Regions from separate parts of the Tardiphaga sp. 813_E8_N1_3 genome, predicted to be linked through region 3. Evidence: predicted binding sites of a transcription regulator. Region 3 holds the regulator's gene; each other region holds the start of a gene.

The links. Region 3 encodes LexA, which represses DNA repair genes until DNA is damaged. Its sites were predicted from a motif close to TGTTCNNNNTGTGTTCNG; they were not measured.
Region 1: a site for LexA is predicted at 1,321-1,338, ahead of AB8A33_RS26830 (YifB family Mg chelatase-like AAA ATPase). Genes of this name have one in related genera too.
Region 2: a site for LexA is predicted at 1,893-1,910, ahead of AB8A33_RS24005 (DNA recombination protein RmuC). Genes of this name have one in related genera too.

What each region holds. Positions count from the first base shown of each region.
Region 1 covers NZ_JBPWQE010000001.1:5,669,118-5,672,394, forward strand. The annotation lists gene AB8A33_RS26820 (MBL fold metallo-hydrolase) at 1-85, shown strand, start outside; gene AB8A33_RS26825 (diguanylate cyclase domain-containing protein) at 170-1,204, opposite strand; gene AB8A33_RS26830 (YifB family Mg chelatase-like AAA ATPase) at 1,386-2,924, shown strand; gene AB8A33_RS26835 (hypothetical protein) at 3,032-3,277, shown strand, end outside.
Region 2 covers NZ_JBPWQE010000001.1:5,054,521-5,057,797, forward strand. The annotation lists gene truA (tRNA pseudouridine(38-40) synthase TruA) at 1-215, opposite strand, end outside; gene fmt (methionyl-tRNA formyltransferase) at 215-1,147, opposite strand; gene def (peptide deformylase) at 1,187-1,708, opposite strand; gene AB8A33_RS24005 (DNA recombination protein RmuC) at 1,941-3,155, shown strand; gene AB8A33_RS24010 (AmpG family muropeptide MFS transporter) at 3,196-3,277, shown strand, end outside.
Region 3 covers NZ_JBPWQE010000001.1:2,937,354-2,940,630, forward strand. The annotation lists gene AB8A33_RS14050 (Orn/Lys/Arg decarboxylase N-terminal domain-containing protein) at 1-170, shown strand, start outside; gene AB8A33_RS14055 (GNAT family N-acetyltransferase) at 192-767, shown strand; gene lexA (transcriptional repressor LexA) at 1,080-1,802, shown strand; gene AB8A33_RS14065 (ComEC/Rec2 family competence protein) at 1,821-3,277, opposite strand, start outside.

The sequences.
Region 1 (3,277 bases), 2.7 Mb from region 3:
CTTCGCCTGGCCGGGTTATGGCCATGTGGTCAAATCCGGCGATGGCTTCCGCTATATCGCCGAGCCGATGGTGATGAATCTCTAGCGGAAATCCTGCAACTTTCCTGCGACTTTCTTGCGGCGATCCTGAGACAGCGATCGCCGCAGGAACTCCGCAGCGAACACATCGTCATGCCGCCGACGAGGTGTCTCGCGAGCGCAGCTCGGCGCCGCGTTTATAGATCCGGAACGTCCCTCGTCCGGCATCCTTCGCCGCATAGAGCGCTGAGTCGGCCATGGCCGCCAGTTGCGACGATGTGCAGTTGTCCGCCAGCGCGATGCCGACCGATGCGCCGACGCGCAACTGTTGTCCGCGATGATCGATCGGTAAGCCCAACTGTGTGACAATCGCACGCGCTGTCTCGGAGGCTTCCTCGAATTGTGCGTGAGGCCCCAGCAGAACTGCAAATTCATCACCGCCAAGGCGTGCGACCAGTTCGGCACCCGCGCAGATGTTACGGATTCGATTTGCGACGACGGTCAGGCAGGCATCGCCGGCCGCATGGCCGAAACAGTCATTGACGGGCTTGAATTCATCGAGATCGATCAGCAGCAGCGCGCCGAACGGCTTCACCTTGATGGCCGACGCCGCATCGAACAGCGACAGCTTGGTTTGAAACTGGCTGCGATTGGCGAGCCCGGTCAGCGTATCGAACTCGGCGAGATAGCGATTGCGATCCGCCAGGATTTTTTCTTCGGTAATGTCCTGCTTCATCCCGAAGATGCGCACGGCGACGCCATCGACCGACTCGACCGTGGCCGTGATCCTGATCCAGCGCCGGTTGCCCTTGAAAGTGATAATCTCCGCATCGAGGCTAAAGCCGGTTCGATCTTCGATTGCCTTGCTGCGCCGCTTTGTCAGTTCCCTGACGGATTCTTCGGGATAACAGGCGAGCGCCTCCTCGCGAATCGGCGTCGAGCCGCGCGGCAGATCGAAGATGTCATAGACGACATCGGTCCAGACCAGCGATTCATCGGAGAGGTCGCATTCCCAGACGCCGATTCGCGCTGCAGCCGAGGAGCGATCGAAGATCTTCCGGCTATGGGCCAGCGAAGCAGCTTGTTCGTCGATGATGGCTTGCTGGGCTTCGATCTGCGCCTTCAGCGCAGCGATCAGGTCGGCGTCATCCGGAGCGTCTGGCGGCATCGACAAGCGATCTGACATCTGCGGGCACCCGGTCTTCGTCTCGAAGCTCATAGGATGCTTTGCATGACGTGTTTAAGATTTTCTACGCCAATGGCCGACTTCAGCCAAAATCAGCATACTTTACCACTAGATTTCGTTCACCAATTGTTCTTGATGTTTCGGCAACCTTAGGTTACCATCGCTCACGAATGAGGGCGGCATGGTTCAGCGCGTTTCCACCGTAGCCTTTGAGGGAATCGAGGCCCGCGCGGTCGACGTGCAGGTTCAGGTCGTGCCCGGCCTGCCGAATTTCCTGATCGTTGGCCTGCCCGACAAGGCGGTGTCCGAAGCGCGCGAGCGGGTCCGTGCGGCGCTGGTCGCCTCGGGTCTGGCGCTGCCGGCGCGGCGCATCATCGTCAATCTCGCGCCGGCCGATTTGCCGAAGGAAGGCAGCCATTACGATCTGCCGATCGCGCTCGGGTTGATGGCGGCGATCGGCGCGATTCCACCGGACGCATTGGCGGGCTTTACCGTACTCGGCGAGCTCGGTCTCGATGGCTCGCTCGCTCCCGTGGCCGGCGTGTTGCCGGCTGCGATTGGCGCGAATGCGCGCGACGAGGGATTGATCTGTCCGGCAGCCTGCGGCGCGGAAGCCGCCTGGGCCAGTCCCGACATCCAGATCGTCGCCGCGACGTCGCTGATCCAGATCGCCAATCACTTCAAAGGTACGCAGGTTTTGTCACGGCCGCAGCCGAAGATACATGCGCGCGAAGAAATGCTGCTCGATCTGCGCGACATCAAGGGACAGGAAAGCGCCAAACGCGCGCTGGAAATCGCTGCCGCGGGCGGCCATCACCTGCTGATGGCCGGCAGTCCCGGATCGGGAAAATCCATGCTGGCGGCGCGGCTGCCATCGATCCTGCCGCCGCTGTCCCCGGCGGAGCTGCTCGAAGTCTCCATGATTGCGTCGGTGGCCGGCGAGATCAGGGACGGCGCACTCACCTCACGCCGGCCGTTCCGCGCACCGCATCATTCCGCCAGCATGGCCGCACTCACAGGCGGCGGGTTGCGCGCGCGGCCGGGCGAGATTTCGCTTGCGCATCAAGGCGTGCTGTTTCTCGATGAATTGCCGGAATTCGATCCGCGCGTGCTGGATTCGCTGCGCGCACCGCTCGAGAATGGCGAGGTCGCGGTCTCGCGCGCCAATCACCGCGTCACCTATCCCGCGCGCTTCATGCTCGTCGCCGCGATGAATCCATGCCGCTGCGGTCACGCTTTCGAGCCGGGCTTCTCCTGCAAGCGCGGCCGGATCGATCGCTGCACCTCGGACTATCAGGCGCGCATCTCGGGCCCCTTGATGGACCGCATCGATCTGCGCATCGAAGTGCCGGCGGTGACCGCAGCGGATCTCATTCTGCCGCCACCTTCCGAGGGTTCTGCCGAGGTCGCCGCGCGTGTCGCCGCCGCGCGCGATCTACAGACCATGCGTTATGCCGCGGCGGGATTGTCGGGCACACATACCAATGCCTCCGCGCCCGCCTCTGTGCTGGAAACGGTTGCGCAGCCGGATGCCCAGGGACTGACATTGTTGCGCGACGCCGCCGAAGCCATGCGACTGACCGCGCGCGGCTATCACCGCGTGCTGCGCGTGGCGCGGACGCTGGCGGATCTCGACGGCGCCGAGAAAATCGGGCGGCTGCATCTGGCCGAGGCGTTGTCTTACCGCGCGCTGGCGGAGGACGTTCGCCGAGCTGCTTGACGTCACCTCATCGCCCCTGGTGTGGACATCAACGCGATAGTAACGAGTTTTGTTTACGCTCTGCTCACCATAACCCCGCGTTACGGGGCCAGGGCGAGTACCGTGTCATGCTGCGTTTCAAGATTTTAGCCTCGACAATTCCTTTGGTACTCGCGGCATTTCTCGCCCGTGGCGATCTCGTAGCCAGTACGCATCCCTGCATCTCCACCGGTGAGACCACCATCCAGATCGCCACCATGCCCTGGCAGGCGCGATCGCATGTCAGCTTCACCAGCGATCCCTTGCAGGCAACCGTGCGTGTGCAGATCGTCGATAGCGCTGAGATTGCCGACTTCGTCGTAGTTGATGATGTC
Region 2 (3,277 bases), 2.1 Mb from region 3:
ACCAGCACCTTCGGCACATCGCAATGGGCTACCTGGCCGAGCGCATGCACGCCGGCATCGGTGCGACCGGCGCCATGAACGCGGATCGGCTCGCCGCAAATGGCTTCTGCCGCTGCTTCCAGCGCGCCCTGTACGGTCAGCGTCGCGTTGGCCTGCACCTGCCATCCGGAGAACGGCGCGCCGTCATATTCGATGATCATCTTGTAGCGCGGCATCAGCTCACCCGCAGCGGCGGCTTCAGAGGCGTGCCACGCAGGAATTCATGGGCCTTCATCGGCTGCTTGCCAGCGCGCTGCAGATCGATGATACGGATCGCGCCGTCGCCGCAGGCAATGGTCAGTTGATCGTCGATAACGTCGCCCGGCGCGCCCGATCCCTTCGCGAGCTCGCAGCGCAAGATCTTCGCGCGCACCGCCTCACCCTCGATCGGCACTTCGCACCAGGCGCCGGGAAACGGCGACAGGCCATGACAGTGCCGCAGCACCTCGCGCGCCGGCTTCGACCAGTCGATCTTCGCCTCGGCCTTGTCGATCTTGGCGGCGTAGGTCGCACCGACATCGCTCTGCGGTGTAAAATCGAGCCGTCCTCTTTCGAGCGCGCCCATGGCACGCACCATCAGGTCGGCACCTAGCGGCGCCAGCGCATCATGCAGATCCAGCGCGGTCATCGCATCGGTGATCGGCAAACGTTCGGCCATGGCGACGTCGCCAGTGTCGAGGCCGACATCCATCTTCATCACCATGACGCCGCTCTCGGCATCACCTTCCATGATCGCACGGTTGATCGGTGCGGCACCGCGCCAGCGCGGCAACAGCGAGCCGTGCAGGTTGAAACAGCCGAGCGGCGGTACATCGAGAATGTTCTGCGGCAGGATCATGCCATAGGCGACGACAACCGCGGCCTCGGCCTCATGCGCACGAAACTCCGCTTCCGCCTCCGGTGTCCGCAGCGTCTTCGGCGTGAAGACGGGAATGCCGAGCCGTTCAGCCTCACGCGCCACCGGCGTCGGCTGCAGCTTCATGCCACGGCCGGCGGGCTTTGCTTCGCGGGTATAGACGGCGACGATCTCATGGCCATGAGCCACGAGTTCGAGCAGCGTCGGCACCGCGAAATCCGGCGTGCCCATGAAGATCAAACGAAGCGACATAGGTCGGAGCCGATCTGTTGCAGCGCCGGGCGGAGAAACCTACTCCGCGCGCTTGGCGAGCTTGGTAAACTTCTTCAGCACGCGGTCGCGCTTCAGCTTGGAGAGATAGTCGACGAACAGCACGCCATTGAGATGGTCGATCTCGTGCTGAATGCAGGTCGCAAACAGGCCTGAGGCCTCTTCCTCGATGGTCTTGCCGTCGAGGTCCATATAGCGGATACGCACCGTCGCCGGGCGTTCCACTTCCTCGTAATATTCCGGAATCGACAGGCAGCCCTCTTCATAGACCGAGAGCTCTTCCGAGGCCGAGATGACCTCCGGATTGATGAAGACGCGCGGCTTCTTGCCGTCCTCCTCATCGTCCTTCTTGGCGATGTCCATGGTGATCAGCCGAAGCGGAACCGCGATCTGGATCGCCGCTAGCCCGATCCCGGGTGCGTCATACATCGTCTCGAACATGTCGTCGGCGAGCTTGCGCACCTCTGACGTCACCTTCTCGACAGGTTTAGATATCAGCCGCAACTGTTTGTCCGGCAGGATAATGATTTCACGAATGGCCATGTCGGGCGATTTAATCTGCGGGCCGGTCCGGGTCAATCCGCTGGAAAAGCTGGACTTTGAAGGGCGTTAACTCCCCGCTAGCCATGAAGATTAAGGCAAGGTTAACCATGCCGGTTAAGGCCTCGCTAACCACGTTTCTTAAGGATGGGTTAACCAGGAAAGTTCATTATTCGTTAACCATGAACGTTCCCTCTTCGTTCGCGTCACGCCCCGAATCGGCTACAAGGATGGGATGAACGAGATCCTTTTCATGATCGGCGATATGCCGGTCACCGCCGGCGTGGCATTGATGGGCTTCGGCGCGCTGGCGCTGGCCTTGCTGCTCACCATCGCCATCATCATCGCTCGCTCCGGTAGCCGCGGCGCCGCCATGGCCATGGCCCACGCGATCCGCGCTGACGAACTGGAAGAACGCCTCAGCGAAGTGCTGAGGGCGCAGAACGAGGCCACCGGCCGCGTCGACGCCATGGGCCAGGCGCTGGCGGGTCGTCAGGCCGACATGGCACGCGCGGTATCTGAGCGGCTGGATTCGGTGACCCATCGCGTGGGCCAGTCGATGGAACAGACCACCCGTAACACCATGGAAAGCCTGAGCGCGCTGCATGAGCGACTGGGCATTATCGACAACGCGCACAAGAACCTCACCGACCTCACCTCGCAGGTGACGACCTTGCGTGACGTACTTGCCAACAAGCAGTCGCGTGGCGCTTTCGGTCAGGCTCGCATGGAGAGCATCGTCAGGGACGGCATGCCGAGCGGCGCCTATGCGTTCCAGCACACGCTGTCGTCCGGCAAGCGGCCGGATTGCGTGATCTTCCTGCCGGATCAGCGGCCACTCTGCATCGACGCGAAATTCCCGCTAGAGGCAGTCACGGCGCTGCATGACGCGCGCAGCGACGAGGAAAAGAAACATGCTGCGCAACGACTGCGCGCCGACGTGATGAAACATGTCACCGACATCGCCGAAAAATATCTGGTGGCCGGCGAGACGCAGGATACGGCGCTGATGTTCGTGCCGTCAGAATCCGTCTATGCGGAAATCCATGACGGCTTCGACGACATCATTCAGAAGGCCTATCGCGCCCGTGTGGTGCTGGTATCGCCGTCGCTGCTGATGCTGGCGATCCAGGTGATGCAGCAGATCCTGAAGGACGCGCGCATGCGCGACGCTGCCGACCAGATCCGCACCGAGGTACTGAATCTGGGCGACGACCTCACCCGCCTGCGCGATCGCGTGATGAAGCTGCAGACGCATTTCGGACAGGCCAATGAGGACGTCCGCCAGATCCTGATCTCCGCCGACAAGATCGAGAAGCGCGCCGGACGTATCGAGGAACTTGATTTCAGCAAGAGCGAGCCTGCCACCGAGGTCGCCCCGGTCATTGCCAAGACGGCAGCCCCCGACATGTTCGCGCCGCTGCCGCGCAAGATTCAGGCGGGGGAATAGGCCACAGGCCGCTTCCTTCCGAATCTGCTAACCCTTCCCCATGACCAGTGCGCCTGACTCGTCCGAAGCCGCCCTCACCCTGAAGCCCCGTGCCTCCTGGCGTGAGAGCATGGCGGTATACA
Region 3 (3,277 bases):
TACCGGGAGAACGGCTCACCGAACGGTCCAAGCCGATGATCGATTATCTCAGGATGTTCGAGACCTGCTTCAACACGTTCCCGGGCTTCGACGTCGAGATCCAGGGCATCTACCGCAAGGTCGACGCCAATGGCCGGATCCGGCTTTACACTTACGTCGTCTCCGAATAGGGAGCGCGTAAGGAGCCTGATTTGCAAACGGAACTCGAACAGCCGGTCGTCATACGACCCTCGCGCGACACCGACGTCGATGCCATGCTGGCGATCTATCGCCGGCACATCCGGCAAGGCGTCGAGGAAGGCGTCAGCGACGCCGACACGCCGCAGCCCGACGATCTCAGAGATCGGCGCAAGAATCTGCGCAGCAAGCGGTTTCCCCATCTCGTCGCCACCCGAGGTGGCGAGGTCGTCGGCTATGCCTATGTGGTGCTGTTCCGCAAGCGACCGGCCTATCGCTACACGGTCAAGCACTCGATCTATATCCACCACGGACATGTCGGCCGCGGCATCGGCCGCCTGTTGATGCGCGAATTGATCGACGTGTGCGCGGCGGCCGGCTTTCGGCAAATCATCGGCTATATCGATGCCGACAACACGGCCTCGCTCGGCTTGCATGAGAGCTTCGGCTTTGCCCGCGTCGGCTTGCTGCCCGGCGTCGCCTATCGCTCGGGCCGCTGGGCCGACACGATCATGGTTCAGCGCTCGCTGGCGACCGGCTCCACGACACCGCCGCCTTTGCCACTCTCCGGCCGGCCGCCTTCCGCGTAACTGCAAGCGGTCTGCTCGCGCATTTCCGTCGTTTGACGCGCTCGCGGAAGGTCCGGAACGACTTCCTCAGTCATTGCCTTGCTCGGCTCCACATACGTCTTCTTGACGGGAAATTAAGCATTGCAGAACACATATGGAACATATAGTGTTCGTTCATGATTTGTTTCGAGATTCTGTGGCTTTGAGTAGTTTGAGAGTGCCCGAACTCGCGCAACCGATCTTCGAACGATCGTCTCTGGACTGAGGCTCACCGTTCGAAGGCCCTTTGAAACGCACGCGGCGGCCGACACCGTCAACTGAGGATGGCTTCAGATGCTCACGCGCAAACAATACGAACTCCTGCGATTCATCGATCAACGACTGAAGGAAGCCGGCGTCCCGCCCTCCTTCGACGAGATGAAGGATGCGCTCGATCTGCGCTCGAAGTCCGGCATCCATCGCCTGATCACAGCGCTGGAAGAACGCGGCTTCATACGTCGTCTGCCCAACCGGGCCCGCGCCATCGAAGTCATCAAGCTGCCTGAGCTTGGCGCGCCGGTCACAGGCGGCACCGGGCGCCGCGGCTTCACGCCCAGCGTCATCGAAGGCACGCTCGGCAGGGTACGCACGGCCGCCAGCATCGCCAGCAATAGCGGCGATGATGACAATGGCCGCACGGTTGCCATCCCGGTGATGGGCCGGATCGCGGCCGGTACGCCGATCGAGGCACTGCAGACCCGCAGCCACACCATCAGCATGCCCGCAGACATGCTCGGCTCCGGCGAACATTACGCGCTCGAAGTGCGCGGCGATTCCATGCAGGACGCCGGCATTCTCGACGGCGATACGGTGCTGATCCAGCGCAACGAAAGCGCCGACACCGGCGACATCGTGGTGGCCCTGATCGACGACGAGGAAGCCACGCTGAAGCGCTTCCGCCGCCGCGGCGCTTCGATCGCGCTGGAGCCAGCCAATGACGCTTACGAAGTCCGCATCCTGCCGCCCAACCGGGTGCGCATTCAAGGCAAGCTGATTGGCCTGTATCGCCGCTATTAAGGCAGTCGCCTCGGCGGATTACTGATCTTCGGGTTGAAGATCAGTTTCCGCCGGCGTCGCATCCACCGGCCGGTTTTGCGGCGTGCGACTGTTCTGGATCAGATCGTGCTGGGGCTCATCGGGGGTGGCGCGCGACCACGGGCGGTCCAGGCCACGCGGTCGCACGGCATCCATCGCAAAGCCGTTCGCAGTTCGCTGCAAGCTCACCGCACCGTTTCGTTGCAGGCGATCCTGTTCGACCACCAGCGCACGGCAATCCTTTGGCGGTTGTTTCGTCGTGACGATCAGTACCGCTTTCTCGCAATCATCCGTGAACGCGTCAGGCTGTAGAGCCAGCGCCACCAGAGCGCCATCGGCCAGCGGCGTGATGCATCCGTCGCGGTCGCAGGACACGCCATGGCTGAGGGAGGAATCCGTTGGCAGCCGAGCGTCAGCATCGCCGGCAAGCCACTCTTTCAACAGAAACGTATCCTTGGCGCTGCGCATCATATTCAGGCGCCCGTCCCTGCCCCGTACCGCAACGCTGTGCCCGTCCCCCGAGATCAGCACATCCGGCTGCTTCACCAGGAGTGCCCAGACGATCGAGAGCACCAGCACGCCAAGTCCCGCTAGGCGCAACGGCGTGCGCAACAATCCGAGCACGATGATGCCAATGCTGGCGGCGACCAGCGGCCCGGTGCCAAAAGCCGGCATCCGGCCGATGGCACCGGGCAAGGCTGCCACCCATTGCGTGACCACGATCATCCACTGGACGCCGACATCCATCAGCCGCCAGAACACACCATCAAAGCCGAACGGCATGGCCACCAAACCGAGAATACCCGCCGGCATCACCATCGCCGAGACCACCGGCATCGCCAGGAGATTGGCGACGACGCCATAGGGCGTGACGCGGTGGAAATGAAATGCGGCATAGGGCGTGGTGGCAAGGCCGGCTACCAGCGAAGCGAGTACGAGCATCGCGATCTCGCGTCCGCCCCATAGCGCCACGCGCGCCGTCGCGGAATGATCGGGCGAGGCAAACAGCGCGGGCATGCCGATCTGCACCAATGCGACGAGCCCCAGCGTCGCCGCGAATGACATCTGAAAACTCGGATGCACCAGCGCTTCGGGCGCCACGATCAGCACGACCATTGCCGCCACCGCCAGCGTGCGGAACGTCACCGCCCGGCGATCGACCATGACAGCGATCAACACGACGGCCGTCATGAAGAACGAACGCTGCGTGGCGACCTCGGCGCCCGACAGCAGCAGATAAAACAGCGCTGCGAACAACGCCGCGGTGGCTGCGACTTTCTTGATCGGGAACGTCACTGTCAGGACGGGGATCAACGCGAGCAATGCGCGTATCGCGAAGAACACCACGCCGGCCACGACGGCCATATGATAGCCGGAGATCGACAGCACATGCCCGAGACCGGAGATGAACATCGCATCATTGACGTCAGCCGAAATCGCATCGCGACGCCCTGTGA